2 regions of the Streptomyces sp. NPDC012466 genome follow, and region 1 is predicted to be linked to the other one. Evidence: riboswitches for the same ligand, from Rfam matches in the RefSeq annotation. Region 1 holds a riboswitch; the other holds the start of a gene.
The links. Region 1 has a riboswitch for cyclic di-AMP ahead of ACFY9E_RS22490 (transglycosylase family protein). Riboswitches for the same ligand answer to the same signal wherever they lie in the genome.

Region 1 (7,075 bases):
CGAACTCGTCCCGGTTCTCGGCGTCCCGGGAGGCGGAGGTCGCCACGAACCGCAGCCGCTCCGCCCCGTGCTCCTTGATGATGCCGGCGTACTCGCGGCAGGCCGCGAAGGTGCGCTGGAGCGCCTCGGGGGCGAGCCGGCCGGTGCGGTCGACGCCCTGCCCGAGCCGCACGATCGTCATCCGGCGGTCCAGGTCGACCAGCTCACCGGTCGACGGGTCGGCGTCGGCGACCAGGAGCCGGATGGAGTTCGTACCGCAGTCCACGGCGGCGACACGGGTCACTGGGCGTCCTCCTCGGCGGTGGTCACGCACGGTCCCTTGCGCCACCACTCGGGCAGCATCGCGATGGCCTCGTCCCCGAGCGGGTTCACCCCGGGTCCCGCGGCCAGCGAGTGGCCCACCAGCACGTGCAGGCACTTCACCCGGTCCGGCATGCCGCCCGCGCTCGGGAAGTTCTTCAGCTCCTCGATCTCGTCGCGCCGGCGGATGTAGTCCTCGTGCGCGGCGCGGTACGCAGCCGCCAGCTCCGGGTCCGAGGCCAGCCGCTCGGTCATCTCCTTCATCACGCCGTTGGCCTCCAGCGTGCCGATCGCCGAGGCGGCGCGCGGGCACGTCAGGTAGTACAGCGTGGGGAACGGTGTCCCGTCCGGCAGCCGCGGGGCCGTCTCGACGACGTCCGGCTGTCCGCACGGGCAGCGGTGCGCGATCGCGCGCAGACCGCGCGGGGGCCGGCCGAGCTGCTGCTTGAAGGCCTCGACGTCCGCGTCGGTGGGCTCGGTGCGCGGGGTGGTCGGCGGGGGCGTTTCCATGACTGTCTTCAGGCTGTCTTTCTCTGGGTTCAGGTCACTGACTGGGGCCGGGTCACCGGTCGGAGGCATCGGCCTTGTCGACCCCGTCCCAGACGTTCGAGTACCAGGGACGGTCGGCCGCCCCCAGGTCGGTGCGCGACTGCTTCGCCGCGTGCGGGTCGACGACGATGAAGCCCGTCTCCCCCGGCATGACGTAGTGCAACCGCTGCCGGATCTGCTGCTCGGCGTAGGCGTCGTCCTGCCAGCGCGCCTTCAGGTCGCGCAGCCGTTCGACGCGCTCGCGGGCCTGGCGCTGTTCGCGCTGGAGGTCGTCGATCTCGGCGCGCTGCGAGACGTACTCCCGCATCGGGTAGGCCAGGGCCACGATCAGCGAGCACATCACCAGGGCGAGCAGCGCCGCCCGGCCGGTCAGCCGTGAGCGGCGGGCCTGGCGCTTGGTCTGGGAGCGGTAGACCCGGGCCGCGGTCTGCTCTCCGAGCAGCCGGATCCTGGTCGCGGTGGAGAACCGGTCCCGGTCCTTCACGGCCATCTGTCCGCCTCCCGCTCCACCGTCATACGCGCGTACGTCCCCGGACACGGTACGGGACCGAGTACGGGGACGTACGTACGACGCTGCCTCTTGTGGCCGGGGTCAGCCCTTGAAGCGCGGGAAGGCGCTGCGGCCGGCGTACACCGCGGCGTCGTCGAGGATCTCCTCGATGCGCAGCAGCTGGTTGTACTTGGCGACGCGCTCGGAACGGGCCGGGGCACCGGTCTTGATCTGGCCGCAGTTGGTGGCCACGGCCAGGTCGGCGATGGTGACGTCCTCGGTCTCGCCGGAGCGGTGGGACATCATGCACTTGAAGCCGTTGCGCTGGGCCAGCTCGACGGCGTCCAGGGTCTCGGTCAGCGAACCGATCTGGTTGACCTTGACCAGGAGCGCGTTGGCCGCGCCCTCCTCGATGCCGCGGGCGAGGCGCTCGGGGTTGGTGACGAACAGGTCGTCGCCGACGAGCTGGACCTTGTCACCGAGCTTGTCGGTGATGGTCTTCCAGCCCTCCCAGTCGTCCTCGAACAGCGGGTCCTCGATGGAGACGAGCGGGTACGCGTCGACGAGCTCCGCGTAGTACTCGGTCATCTCGGCCGCCGAGCGATCCTTGCCCTCGAACGTGTAGACGCCGTCCTTGTAGAACTCGGAGGCGGCGACGTCGAGCGCCAGGGCGATCTGCTCGCCGGGGGTGTAGCCGGCCTCGTTGATCGCCTCGAGGATGAGGTCGAGGGCCTCGCGGTTGGAGCCGAGGTTCGGGGCGAAGCCGCCCTCGTCGCCGAGACCGGTGGCCAGGCCCTTGTTCTTCAGGACCTTCTTCAGCGTGTGGTAGACCTCGGCGCCCCAGCGCAGGGCCTCGGAGAAGGACTCCGCGCCGATCGGGGCGATCATGAACTCCTGGATGTCCACGTTGGAGTCGGCGTGCGAGCCGCCGTTCAGGATGTTCATCATCGGCACCGGCAGCAGGTGCGCGTTGGGTCCGCCCAGGTAGCGGAACAGCGGCAGGTCGCTGGCCTCGGAGGCGGCGTGGGCGACGGCGAGCGAGACGCCGAGGATCGCGTTGGCGCCGAGGGAGCCCTTGTTGTCGGTGGCGTCCAGGTCGAACATCGCCTGGTCGATCAGGCGCTGCTCGGTGGCGTCGTAGCCGACCAGCTCCGGGCCGATCTGCTCGATGACCGCGAGGACGGCCTTCTCCACACCCTTGCCGAGGTAGCGGTTCGAGTCGCCGTCGCGGAGCTCGATGGCCTCGAAGGCGCCCGTGGAGGCGCCGGACGGGACGGCGGCACGACCGGTGCTGCCGTCGTCGAGGCCGACCTCGACCTCGACCGTGGGGTTGCCTCGGGAGTCCAGGATTTCCCGGGCTACGACGACGTCGATGGACGGCACGAGCATCTCCTTCTTCATGTGACGCGGTACGCGGGTCGCGTGGACCCGGCGGGGTGCGGGCCGTGGTGGCTCGCGACATGAGCCTAACCGGCCCCGGGCGATCGGCCACCGGGTCGCCCACCCCATGGACAGAACCGAGAGTAAATTGTTTCCGAACGGAACAAAACCGGTTGCCGAAAAAAACCCCGCCCCGGTGCGTACGGGGGATGACGCACCGGGGCGGGGAGCACGAGGACCCTGGGCGGGTCCGGCGGGGCCGCTGCTTACTTCAGGTGCAGCTGCTGGCCCGGGTAGATGAGGTTGGCGTCCTCGACGATGTCCTTGTTCAGCTGGTAGAGCTTCTCCCAGCCGCCCTTGACCTTCTCCTCCGTGGCGATCGAGCTGAGGGTGTCGCCCTTGACGACCTTGTACTCGCCGTCGCCCTTCTTGACCTTCTTGCCGGTCGGGGTGGTGACGGTCTTCTTCGCGGCCGGGCGCTCGTCGGAGCGGGAAGCCGGCTGCTGCTCGGTCTGGCGGGTCTCGGTGCTCTGCTGGCTCTGCTGCTGCGTGGAGCTGCCGGAGTCGCTCGAGGAGCCGCCGCCGGTGTAGCCGGCACTCGACAGGCCCTTGCCGCAGACGGGCCAGGCGCCCTTGCCCTGGCTCGCCAGGACCTTCTCGGCGATCTCGATCTGCTGGGCCTTGGTGGCCTGGTCGGCGGTGGAGGCGTACTTGGTGCCGCCGTAGCCGGACCAGGTGGAGGCGGAGAACTGCAGACCGCCGTAGTAGCCGTTGCCGGTGTTGATGGACCAGTTGCCGCCGGACTCGCACTGGGCGACGGTGTCCCACTCCGAGGCGGTGGCGGCGGAGGCGTTGCCGGCCGCCATCAGCGGGGCGGCGACGGCGGCACCGGTGACACCGGCGATGGCGATGGCGCGCGTGGCCTTGGACGGACGGCGGTGCGTGCCCTTACCGGAAAACAGCATGGAGAGATCCCCTCACCGACGCCTGCGAGGTGAGCTGTCGGGTTCGGGCCGGTTGAGTTGCCCGGCCGCGCCCCTCCCGGGACGCGGCTTCACCCCAAGCCCTTCCGGCACAACCGGCCGGTCGGGCACTTACCTTGGGTCCCCCGCTCCTGCCTACGGCGCTTGACGCGACGACTGTTCCCGTACGGCCGCTGGCAGGATTCGGCGTTGCGGCAGCCGGGGCTCGTGGTGACGAGCGGTCACGACCGTAGGCACGCGATCCACGGAATTTCAAAGACGATCAGGGCTTCTGAGATCTATCTCTCACGGGCCTTATACGGGACATTCGGCGCGAAACGTGACGCGAACTCACCCGGTTTCGGGGTGACTTAAGCCGCCGTTTCCGCACTGCCCGAACAACTACTTCGCGTCCGCTTCGACCCCTGTCGTGAGCGTCTGACCGGGGAGGATGAGGTTCGGGTCGGTACCGACGGTCTGCTCGTTCCCGTCGTAGAGGGAGTTCCATCCGCCGTCGAGGTCAAGGGAGTCGGCGATGGACCAGAGACTGTCGCCCACGCCGACGATGTAGGAGCCCTCGGACGCGTCCCGGGAGGCGTCGTCGCCGCGCGAGGCGTGGCGGCCCGAGGACGCGCCCTCACGGCCGCTCGCGGGCGCGGAGCCCTCCTCGGCGCTGGGGCCGCGGTGGCGGCCGGAGCCGGTGTCCGTCAGGGCCGAAGAGTCGCCGCCCTGGCGCGAGTTGCCGGACTCGCCACTGCCGGGGGTGGCGGAGGGGGAGCTGCCGGACTTCTGATCCTGCTCCCGCCCCTGCTCCCGAGAGGCGGAATCAGAGGACTTGTCCGACTTGGAGGTTTCATCCTTCTGGGTCGACTGCGCGTCAGGCGACGACGAAGGGCTTGAGGAAGGCTCAGAAGAAGGGGAGGAATCGGGGCCGTCGAGCAAACCGGGCGAGTCCACCTCACCGGATGACTCGGACGAGCCGGACGCCTCCGACCCCTTGTCCTGCTCGAGGCCGGAGAGCAGCCCGCAGGTACGCCACGCGCCGACCCCCTGGTCGGCGAGGATTCTCTCGGCCACGGATATCTGCTGGGAGCGACTGGCCAGGTCGGCGCTCGCGGCGTAGTCGAGGCCGCCGTGGTTCTCCCAGTCCTCCTGGGACAACTGCAGGCCGCCGTAGTAGCCGTTGCCGCTGTTCTGGCTCCACGCGCCGCCGGTCTCGCAGTCCGCGACCCGGTCCCAGGTCGTGCCGTCGGCCGCGCTGGCACCGGAGGCCCCGAGGAGTGGGATCGCGATGGCGGAGCCGGTCACTCCGGCCGCGACGAGGAGAGCCGGAGCCTGGCGGGGGCGACGGTGCCGACCGTTCCCGGAGAGCATACGGAGACCTTTCACACGACAGCAGTGACCGCGTCCGGCATCCCGGGCCGCGTTGATGGGTGAACGTATCGGCAGGAGATCACTTGTCACAAGTTAATGCCGCGTAGATCACGTGAAGATCACAGCTCTGATGTTTCGTCACTTTCAACCGCCGCGAACTCCACCGGCAGGGTGCGCAGGCCGCGCATGATGAGGCCGCCGCGCCACCGCAGCTCGGCCGGATCCGCCGCGAGCCGCAGGTCCGGGAGGCGGGTGAGGAGGGTGGCGAGCGCGGTCTGGCCCTCCAGGCGGGCGAGTGGGGCGCCGAGGCAGTAGTGGATGCCGTGGCCGTATCCCAGGTGCTGGTTGTCGCGGCGGGCGAGGTCCAGCACGTCCGGACCGGCGAACCGCTCCGGGTCCCGGTCCGCGGCGGCCAGGACGACGAGAACGGGGTCGCCGGCTTCGACGCGCTGCCCGCCGAGGGTGAGGGGCTGCGTGGCGAAACGCCAGGTGGCGAGTTCGACGGGGCCGTCGTAGCGCAGGAGTTCCTCGACGCCGGTCTCCAGGAGGCCCGTCTCCCCGGCGGCGAGGGACGCCTGGAGCCGTGCACGCTCCTCGGGGTGGGTGAGCAGGGCGTAGGTGCCGTTGCCGATCAGGTTCACGGTTGTCTCGAAACCGGCGAACAGCAGGATGAAGGCCATGGCCGCCGCCTCGTTCTCGGTGAGGTGCTCACCGTGGTCGGAGGCGCGGATGAGACCGGAGATGAGGTCCTCGCCGGGGGCGGGCTCGGCGGGCAGCGCCTCCCGCTTGCGGTGGATGAGGTCGGCGAGGTAGCCGCGCATCTTCTTCACCGACCGCGCCACGCCGCCCCTGGGTCCGCCCTGGTGACGGATCATCATGCCCGCCCAGTCGCGAAAGTCGTCCTGGTCCTCGCGGGGGACGCCGAGCAGGTCGCAGATGGCGTAGATGGGCAGCGGGAAGGCGAACTCGTGGATCAGGTCGGCGGACCCCTTCCGCGCGAACCCGTCGATGAGGGTGTCGGTGAGCTCCTGCACCCGTGGCGCGAACTCGGCGACCCGGCGGGGCGTGAACGCCTTGGACACCAGTCGCCGCAGCCTGGTGTGGTCCGGCGGGTCGATGTTGAGCAGATGCGTCATCAGCTCGGCCTTGCGCTCCCCGGGGATTCCGGTCTTGCCCTTGGCGTGCGCCGGTTCGTCGTGATGCGCCGGGTTCTTGGAGAGCCGGTGGTCGGCGAGCGTCTGCTTGGCGTCGGCGTACCGCGTGACCAGCCAGGCCTCCACGCCGCTGGGAAGCCGCGTCTTGTGGACGGGGCTGTGCTCGCGGAGCCAGGCGTAGGCGGGATAGGGGTTGCTCGCGAACTCCCAGGTGAAGAGGTCGGGCGCGGTCGCGGGGGTGCGGGGCTGGGGCTGGTCGGTCACGCGTCGACCGTATCCGGCTTCCCGCCGCTTCCCGCCCCGCTCCCCTGCCCCCCGGTTCCGCTCAGCCCTCGGCCTGCCTGATCGCGTCGCGGTAGGCGCGGGCCGCCGCCCTCAGGGCCGCCTCCGGGTCCACGCCCTCGGACTCGGCGCGGACGGCCAGGGCGAGGAGCTCGTAGCCGATGCCCTCGACGGGCGGGAGCGGTATGTCCAGGTTCGCTGCGCGGGCGCGGGAGGCCAGCTTGGCGGCGAGGGCCAGACCGGGCTGGCCGAGGGGAATGCCCTCGGTGACCGAGGTGCGCTGCTTCTCGACCGCCTTGGTGCGCAGCCAGTGCTCCTTGACCTCCTCGGGGGTGGTGGCCGTCGCGTCGCCGAAGACATGCGGATGGCGGTGGATCAGCTTGGCGACGATGCCGCCGGCCACGTCGTCGATGGAGAAGGGCTCCTCCCCGTCCTCCGGGCGGCCCTCCTCGGCGATGCGGGCGTGGAAGACGACCTGGAGGAGGACGTCACCGAGCTCCTCGCGCAGTTCGTCGCGGTCGCCCTCCTCGATCGCCTCGACGAGCTCGTACGCCTCCTCGATGCCGTACTTCGCCAGGCCCTCG
Region 2 (7,075 bases), on a different contig from region 1:
TCACCATCTGACCAAATCGGCCAGGGAGATACGTCAGACCCCGGGCTCAACTCCGTGTACTGCTGGGGTATGACACGGGCGGGCGGCTTCTCCCCCGACCCGTAGGGGTCGGCCGGGAGAGAGGTGCTAGCCGGCCCGGTGCACCACCGCGTCGCAGAGCTCCAGGAGAGCCGTCTTCGCGGCGCACTCCTTCAGGGGCGCCAGCGCCGAACGGGCGTCCTGGGCGTAGCGGACGGTGTCCCGTCGGGCCTGCTCCAGCGCCGGGTGGGCCCGCAGCAGGCGCAGGGCCTCGGCGTGCCGTTCGTCGTCGGTGAGGTCGGAGTCCAGCAGCTCGCACAGGGCGATGTCCTCGGCGAGCCCGAGGCGGGCCGCCCGCTCGCGCAGCCGCAGCACCGGCAGGGTGGGGATGCCCTCGCGCAGGTCGGTGCCGGGGGTCTTGCCGGACTCGTGGGAGTCGGAGGCGATGTCCAGGACGTCGTCCGCGAGCTGGAAGGCGACGCCGAGCCGCTCGCCGTACTGGGTCAGCACGTGCACGACCCTCTCGTCGGCGCCGGACATCATCGCGCCGAAGCGGCACGAGACGGCGACCAGCGAGCCGGTCTTGCCGCCCAGCACGTCCAGGTAGTGCTCGATGGGGTCGCGGCCGTCCTGCGGTCCGGCCGTCTCCAGGATCTGGCCGGTCACCAGGCGCTCGAACGCCTCGGCCTGCACCCGCACGGCCTCCGGGCCGAGGTCGGCCAGGATGTGCGAGGCGCGGGCGAAGAGGAAGTCGCCGGTGAGGACCGCGACGGAGTTGCCCCAGCGGGTGTTCGCGCTCGCGACGCCCCGGCGCACGGCGGCCTCGTCCATGACGTCGTCGTGGTACAGCGTGGCCAGGTGGGTCAGCTCCACGACGACGGCCGACGGCACGATGCCGGGTGCGTGCCGGTCGCCGAACTGGGCGGAGAGCATCACGAGCAGCGGACGGAACCGCTTGCCGCCGGCCCGCACCAGGTGCTGGGCGGCCTCCGTGATGAAGGGCACCTCACTCTTGGTGGCCTCGAGCAAGCCTTCCTCGACAGCCGTCAGTCCGGCCTGGACATCGGCTTCCAGAGCCTGGTCCCGCACGCTCAGCCCGAACGGCCCGACGTCGGTCACGAGGGGTCTCCTGTCTGCTGTGTCTGCCGGTGATTACGCGGTTTGTCGATAGGTCGCTGCCCTCACTCGAGTCAGCGTATCCGGTCACGTTTCGATCACCGCCAGCGCCCATGGTTACAGGCCGGGTGGTATCCGATCACGACCGCTATGTTTTCGATCAACCCATAAGAACAGATATTTATCGACTTACCCAGAGGTAGCGAGGTATGCACGATTTGCCGTTTTGAGTAAGCGAATTCCCCTTGGTGGAAATTGCCCCTCGGGCTCGTGATCAGTGAGTTGAATCACTTCGTCCGCTTTTCCGTCCCACCCTCGCGCCGACCCGTACCCCCTTCCCCCGAAAGCCAGTTGAGCCTTGGCTCTCGCAAAGGATCAAGCGGCCCAAACACCCCCGACCAAGGTCATCCGCGTGATATGTGACTGAGGTGCTTGTTCCCGACATGTGCTCTCGCATACGTTCCCGGCCTGTCCGGCGGACGCCTAATCCTGCCGCCGCCCGGACTCCCCACAGGAACCGACTCACTCACGCAGGGCAGGAGCGGGGGACCCAGGTCAGTCGCCGGGCCGCACAGCGGCACGGCTCGGGGTGAAGCCGCGCACGGCACACAGCGCCGTACGCGGCCGGGCACCTCCCGGCCCGAACCCGACAGCTCACCTCGCAGGCGCCGGAGAGGAATAACGCCATGCCCGGACGAGGCAAGCACCGTCGCCCCAGAACCAACCCGCTGACCCGAGGCCTCATCGCCGCCGGTACCGGCGGAGCCGCACTCACCCTCCCGCTCCTCGGCGCCACCCACGCGAGTGCCGCCGAGCCCCAGAGCGCACCCGCCGCCGCACAGTCCGTGCCGCGGACGGCCCAGCCCGCCAAGTCCCTCACGTACACCGTGACCAAGGGCGACTCGCTCGCCCGTATCGCGGACAAGTACGACGTCTCGGGCGGCTGGAAGCAGCTCTACAAGGACAACCGCGCCGCCGTCGGCGACAACCCGAAGCTGATCCACCCGGGTCTGAAGCTGAAGGTGAAGACCACCAAGACGCACGCCGCGAAGAAGACCGCGACCCCGTCGTCCGCCCCGGCCAAGCCGGCCGCGAAGCCCGCCACGGGCGTCGCCCAGGCCACCCAGGCGTCCGCGAAGACCTACGCGAACAACCTCGACGGCTGGATCCGCGAGGCGCTGGACATCATGGCGCAGAAGGGGATCCCCGGGTCCTACGACGGCATCTACCGCAACATCATGCGCGAGTCGTCCGGCAACCCGCTGGCGATCAACAACTGGGACTCGAACGCCGCCGCGGGCACCCCGTCCAAGGGTCTGCTCCAGGTCATCGACCCGACCTTCGCCGCGTACCACGTCCCCGGCACCTCCTTCGACCCGTACGACCCGGTCGCCAACATCACCGCGGCCTGCAACTACGCGGCCGACCGCTACGGCTCGATCGACAACGTCAACGGCCCGTACTGAGCCGTCCCGCCCAGCAGTCGCTCGAGGACGACGGCGATGCCGTCGTCCTCGTTCGACAGGGTGACCTCGTCGGCCACGGCCTTGAGTTCGGGATGTGCGTTGGCCATCGCGACACCGTGGCCGGCCCAGTCGAACATCGGGATGTCGTTGGGCATGTCGCCGAAGGCGATGGTGTCCGCCGGCCGCAGCCCCAGATGCTCGGCGGCCAGCGCCAGCCCCGTCGCCTTGGTGATCCCGCACGGCTGGAGCTCCACCGTGCCGGGCCCCGACATCGTCACCGTCGCCAGCGAGCCGACCACCGAGCGGGCCGTCGCCGCCAGCTCGTCGTCCGACAGATGGGGATGCCTCAGCAGCACCTTGCTGATGGGCTCGCCCCACAGGTCGTCGCGCCGGTCGACCCGCACCGCGGGCAGGGTCGGGTGCGGCATCAGATAACCCGGCTCGATCAGCGTGAGCCCGTCGACCCCGTCCTGGTCGACCGCCGCGTACACCTGCCCCACCTCGGCCTCGATCTTGCCGAGGGCGGTCTCGGCCAGTTCCCGGTCCAGGGTGATGGACCACAGCAGCCGGTCCGCGCCGGCGTCGTACACCTGCGCGCCCTGCCCGCACACCGCGAGCCCCCCGCATCCGAGGTCGTCCAGGAGCGGCCGCACTCTCGGCGCCGGCCGGCCCGTCACCACGAGGTGCTGGGCACCGGCGTCCGCCACCCGCGCGAGCACGGCGAGAGACCGGTCGGAGAGGGTGTCGTCGCCGCGCAGCAACGTCCCGTCCAGATCGGTGGCGATGAGTGAATATGCGAGGGGTGCGGCCATGATCAGAGAATACGGACAACGCGGCCCTTCGTTTCATCGCACGGCGGCCGCCGATTGCCCGGTTGAAGGCCTCTGCACCAGTTGGCAACAACATGCTCCGCTACCTACCGGAGGGACCGCATCGAGCGGTACCTTCCCTGTGTCCAGGGGGGACTTGATCGGGGGGTCAGGTTGAGCAGTGGGCGCATTCGCGTGGCTGGGCCCGGGGAGCTCGGTGAAGAGGAGAGGGAGCGCTGGCGTGCGCTGCGCGCGGCCTCCGGGGCACCGCGCAACCCCTTCATGGAACCGGAGTTCACCGAAGCCGTCGGCCGGGTCAGGCCGGGGGCCCGGATAGCCGTGGTGTACGAGGGGCCGGAGCCGGCCGGCTTCCTGCCCCATGAGCGGGGCCCGTTGGGGCAGGGCCGGGCGATCGGGCTCGGCGTCTCGGACGCGCAGGGCGCGATCCTGCGGCCGGGCCTGGACCTGGAGACGGGCGAACTGCTGAAGGCCTGCTCGCTGTCGAGCTTCGCCTTCGACAATCTGGAGGCCGAGCAGCGGCTGTTCGTCCGGTACGCGGCCGAGGAGCACGCCACCTACGTCATCGACGTGGAGAAGGGCTACGAGACGTACGAGTCGGTGCTGCGCGCGCAGTCGCCGAAGTTCCTGAAGACCACGCTGGCCAAGGAGCGCAAGCTGGGCCGGCAGGCCGGTGAGCTGCGGTTCGTGTTCGACGAACGCGACCCCGCCGCGCTGCGCACGCTCATGGAGTGGAAGTCGGCGCAGTACCGCAGGACCGGCCGCCGGGACCGGTTCGCCCAGGAGTGGATCACCCGGCTCGTCGGACAGCTGGCCCAGACCCGGGCGCCGGAGTGCAGCGGCACCTTGTCCGTGCTGTACGCCGGTGAGCGGCCCGTCGCCGCGCACTTCGGGCTGCGCTCGGCCTCGGTGCTGGCCTGCTGGTTCCCGGCCTACGACCCGGAGTTCGCGAAGTTCTCGCCGGGTCTGGTGCTGCACCTGCGCATGGCGGAGGCGGCGGCCGCCGGTGGCGTCGGCATGCTCGACCTGGGCCGGGGCGCGGCCGAGTACAAGGACGCGCTGAAGACGGGCGAACTGCCCGTCTACGAAGGGGCGGTGACGCGGCCGGGGGCGGGCGCGGCGCTGCACTGGCTGAGCCGCGAGCCGGCGCGCCGCGCGCACAGCTTCGTCCGCGGCCGGCCGCGGCTCGCCTCGCTGGCCGCGCGGACGCTGAAGGGCGCGGCCCGGCTGCGCCGCACCTGAACGCAAGGCGTACCTGACACAAGGGGGGTGGGCGCATGGCCCGTTCGGCGCGTGCGCAGGAGGAGATACGGCGGTTCCTGGACATCGGGGCGGTGCAGGTCGCCGAGCTGGACCTCGACGGGGACGAGGCGGTGCTCAGACCGGGCCCGGGGAGTCCGCCGGTGACGCACGGAGAGGTGTTCGTGCTGGTCAGGAGGGGCGGCCGACCCGTGGGCACGCTGCTCGGGCGGGTGCCGGAGGGGGCGGATCCGAAGGCCGTGCTGGCGGGGCGGGCACGGGCGGAGTGCCGGCCGGCCGTCGTCGGCGAGTCCGGGGAGCCCCCGTACACGAGTGTCGTCGTCGCGACGCGGGAGCGTGCCGGGCAGCTGGCGCGGGCGCTGGACTCGCTGCTGGCGCAGGACCATCCGCGGTTCGAGATCGTCGTGGTCGACAACGCGCCCGTCACGAACGAGACACAGGAGCTGATCGAGCGGAAGTACGCCGAGCGCGTGCGGTACGTCCGTGAGCCTGTTCCGGGGCTCGCGGGCGCGCACAACGCCGGGCTGGACGCCGTGCGCGGCGAGGTGGTCGCCTTCACCGACGACGACGTGGTCGCCGACCCGCGCTGGCTGACCGAGCTGACCGCGCCCTTCGCCGCCGACGCCCGGCTCGGGTGCAGCACCGGTCTGATCCTGCCCGCGCGGCTGACCACCCCGGCCCAGGTGCTGCTGGAGAGCCACGGCGGCTTCGCGAAAGGCTTCACTCCAAGGACGTACGACCCGGCGCGCCCGCCGGGCGACGAGCCGCTGTTCCCGTTCACCGCGGGGCGGTTCGGATCGGGCGCGAACATGGCGTTCCGCACGGCGGTACTGCGTTCCGTCGGCGGTTTCGACCCGGCCACCGGTGCCGGGACGGCCGCCCGGGGCGGGGACGACCTCTACGGTTTCGTGCGCGTCCTGGCCGAGGGCCACCGGCTGCGCTACACGCCGTACGCCCTGGTGTGGCACCACCACCGGGAGACCTGGCGGGACCTGGAGACGCAGGCGTACGGCTACGGCGCCGGGCTCACGGCGTATCTCACCGCGGTGCTCGTGAACCGGCCCGCGCTGCTGCCGGCGTTCCTCGCACGGCTGCCCCGCGGCCTCGCCCATGCCCGCGCGCTGACGGCCGTGCGGGAGACGGAGGGAGCGCACGGCGCGGGGACGCCGGGCGATCACGACGGGCGGACCCATCCCTGGCCGCGGCGGCTGTCGCGGTTGCAGCGCCGCGGGATGGTGTACGGGCCGGTCGGCTATCTGAAGGCGCGGCGGGCACTGCGCTCGCCCGGTCGGGAGAAGACAGCTCGGGGGGCGGGATGAATGCGGACGGCAGAGGCCGGGCGGAGCGGGGTGCGCAGGACGGTGAGGGGCCGATAGCCGCGGCGGGCGGTGCCGGCACCCCCGCGATCCCCGTCTTCCTGTACCACTCGGTGATGGACGATCCGCCGGACTGGATAGCGGAGTTCACGGTCACTCCGAAGCAGTTCGCCGCGCACCTCGACGCGGTGGTCCGCAGCGGCCGTACGCCCGTCACGATCAGCGCGATCGCCGACCACCTGGCCGGGCGGGCGCCGCTGCCGCCCCGGCCCGTGCTGCTCACCTTCGACGACGGGTTCGCCGATCTGCCCGGCGCCACCGCCGAGGCCCTGGCCGAACGCGCGCTGCCGGCCACCGCCTACCTCACCACCGGCGCCATCGCCCCGGGCGGCCGCAGCCTGCTGCCGCCCGCCCCGATGATGACCCTGGCCCGGGCGGCGGAGCTGGAACGTTCCGGCATGGAGATCGGCAGCCACACCGTCACACACGCGCAGCTCGACACCCTGCCGGCCAAGGCACTGGCGTACGAACTGCGCGCCTCCAAGGCCGTGCTGGAGGACGCCCTCGGGCACGAGATACGGCACCTCGCCTACCCGCACGGCTACAACAGCCCCCGCGTACGGGCCATGTCGGCCCGGGCCGGCTACGAGACGGCGACCGCCGTACGGCACGCGCTCAGCTCCGACCGCGACGAGCGGTACCGCATCGCCCGGCTCATCGTCCGGCGCACCCACACCCTCGCCGACGTCGAGAGCTGGCTGGCGGGGGCGGGCGCGCGGGTGGCGCCGTACCGCGACGGGCCGAAGACGATCGCCTGGCGCTGGTACCGGCGCTCCCGTGCGGTGCTGCACGGGCCCGAGTTCGCCGGCTGATCCCGGCTCACTTCAGCGGCTGGTTGAGGTACGGGTCGGCGACCGCCTTGCGCAGGCTGTTCCAGGCCGCGTCGTTCGCCAGCGCCAGGTTGCAGTGCGGTCCGGGGTCGCGGTAGTTCCACTGGAGGGCCGCCTTGACGCCCTTCAGGTCCTTCAGCACCCCGGGCACCTGCGCGTACCACTCGGCCTGCCGCTGCGGG

Region 2: it holds a riboswitch for cyclic di-AMP, as region 1 does, so the genes downstream of both, ACFY9E_RS36370 (transglycosylase SLT domain-containing protein) here and ACFY9E_RS22490 (transglycosylase family protein) in region 1, are expected to answer to the same signal.

The regions. Positions count from the first base shown of each region.
Region 1 covers NZ_JBIBEQ010000006.1:92,939-100,013, forward strand. The annotation lists gene ACFY9E_RS22470 (exopolyphosphatase) at 1-283, opposite strand, end outside; gene ACFY9E_RS22475 (DUF501 domain-containing protein) at 280-810, opposite strand; gene ACFY9E_RS22480 (septum formation initiator family protein) at 863-1,339, opposite strand; gene eno (phosphopyruvate hydratase) at 1,442-2,722, opposite strand; gene ACFY9E_RS22490 (transglycosylase family protein) at 2,986-3,684, opposite strand; cyclic di-AMP (ydaO/yuaA leader) riboswitch at 3,689-3,855, opposite strand; gene ACFY9E_RS22495 (transglycosylase family protein) at 4,084-5,055, opposite strand; gene ACFY9E_RS22500 (cytochrome P450) at 5,175-6,473, opposite strand; gene ACFY9E_RS22505 (nucleoside triphosphate pyrophosphohydrolase) at 6,535-7,075, opposite strand, start outside.
Region 2 covers NZ_JBIBEQ010000013.1:163,646-170,720, reverse strand. The annotation lists gene ACFY9E_RS36375 (polyprenyl synthetase family protein) at 127-1,137, opposite strand; cyclic di-AMP (ydaO/yuaA leader) riboswitch at 1,640-1,815, shown strand; gene ACFY9E_RS36370 (transglycosylase SLT domain-containing protein) at 1,821-2,600, shown strand; gene ACFY9E_RS36365 (Cof-type HAD-IIB family hydrolase) at 2,564-3,412, opposite strand; gene ACFY9E_RS36360 (GNAT family N-acetyltransferase) at 3,599-4,669, shown strand; gene ACFY9E_RS36355 (glycosyltransferase) at 4,705-6,006, shown strand; gene ACFY9E_RS36350 (polysaccharide deacetylase family protein) at 6,120-6,875, shown strand; gene ACFY9E_RS36345 (glycosyl hydrolase) at 6,883-7,075, opposite strand, start outside.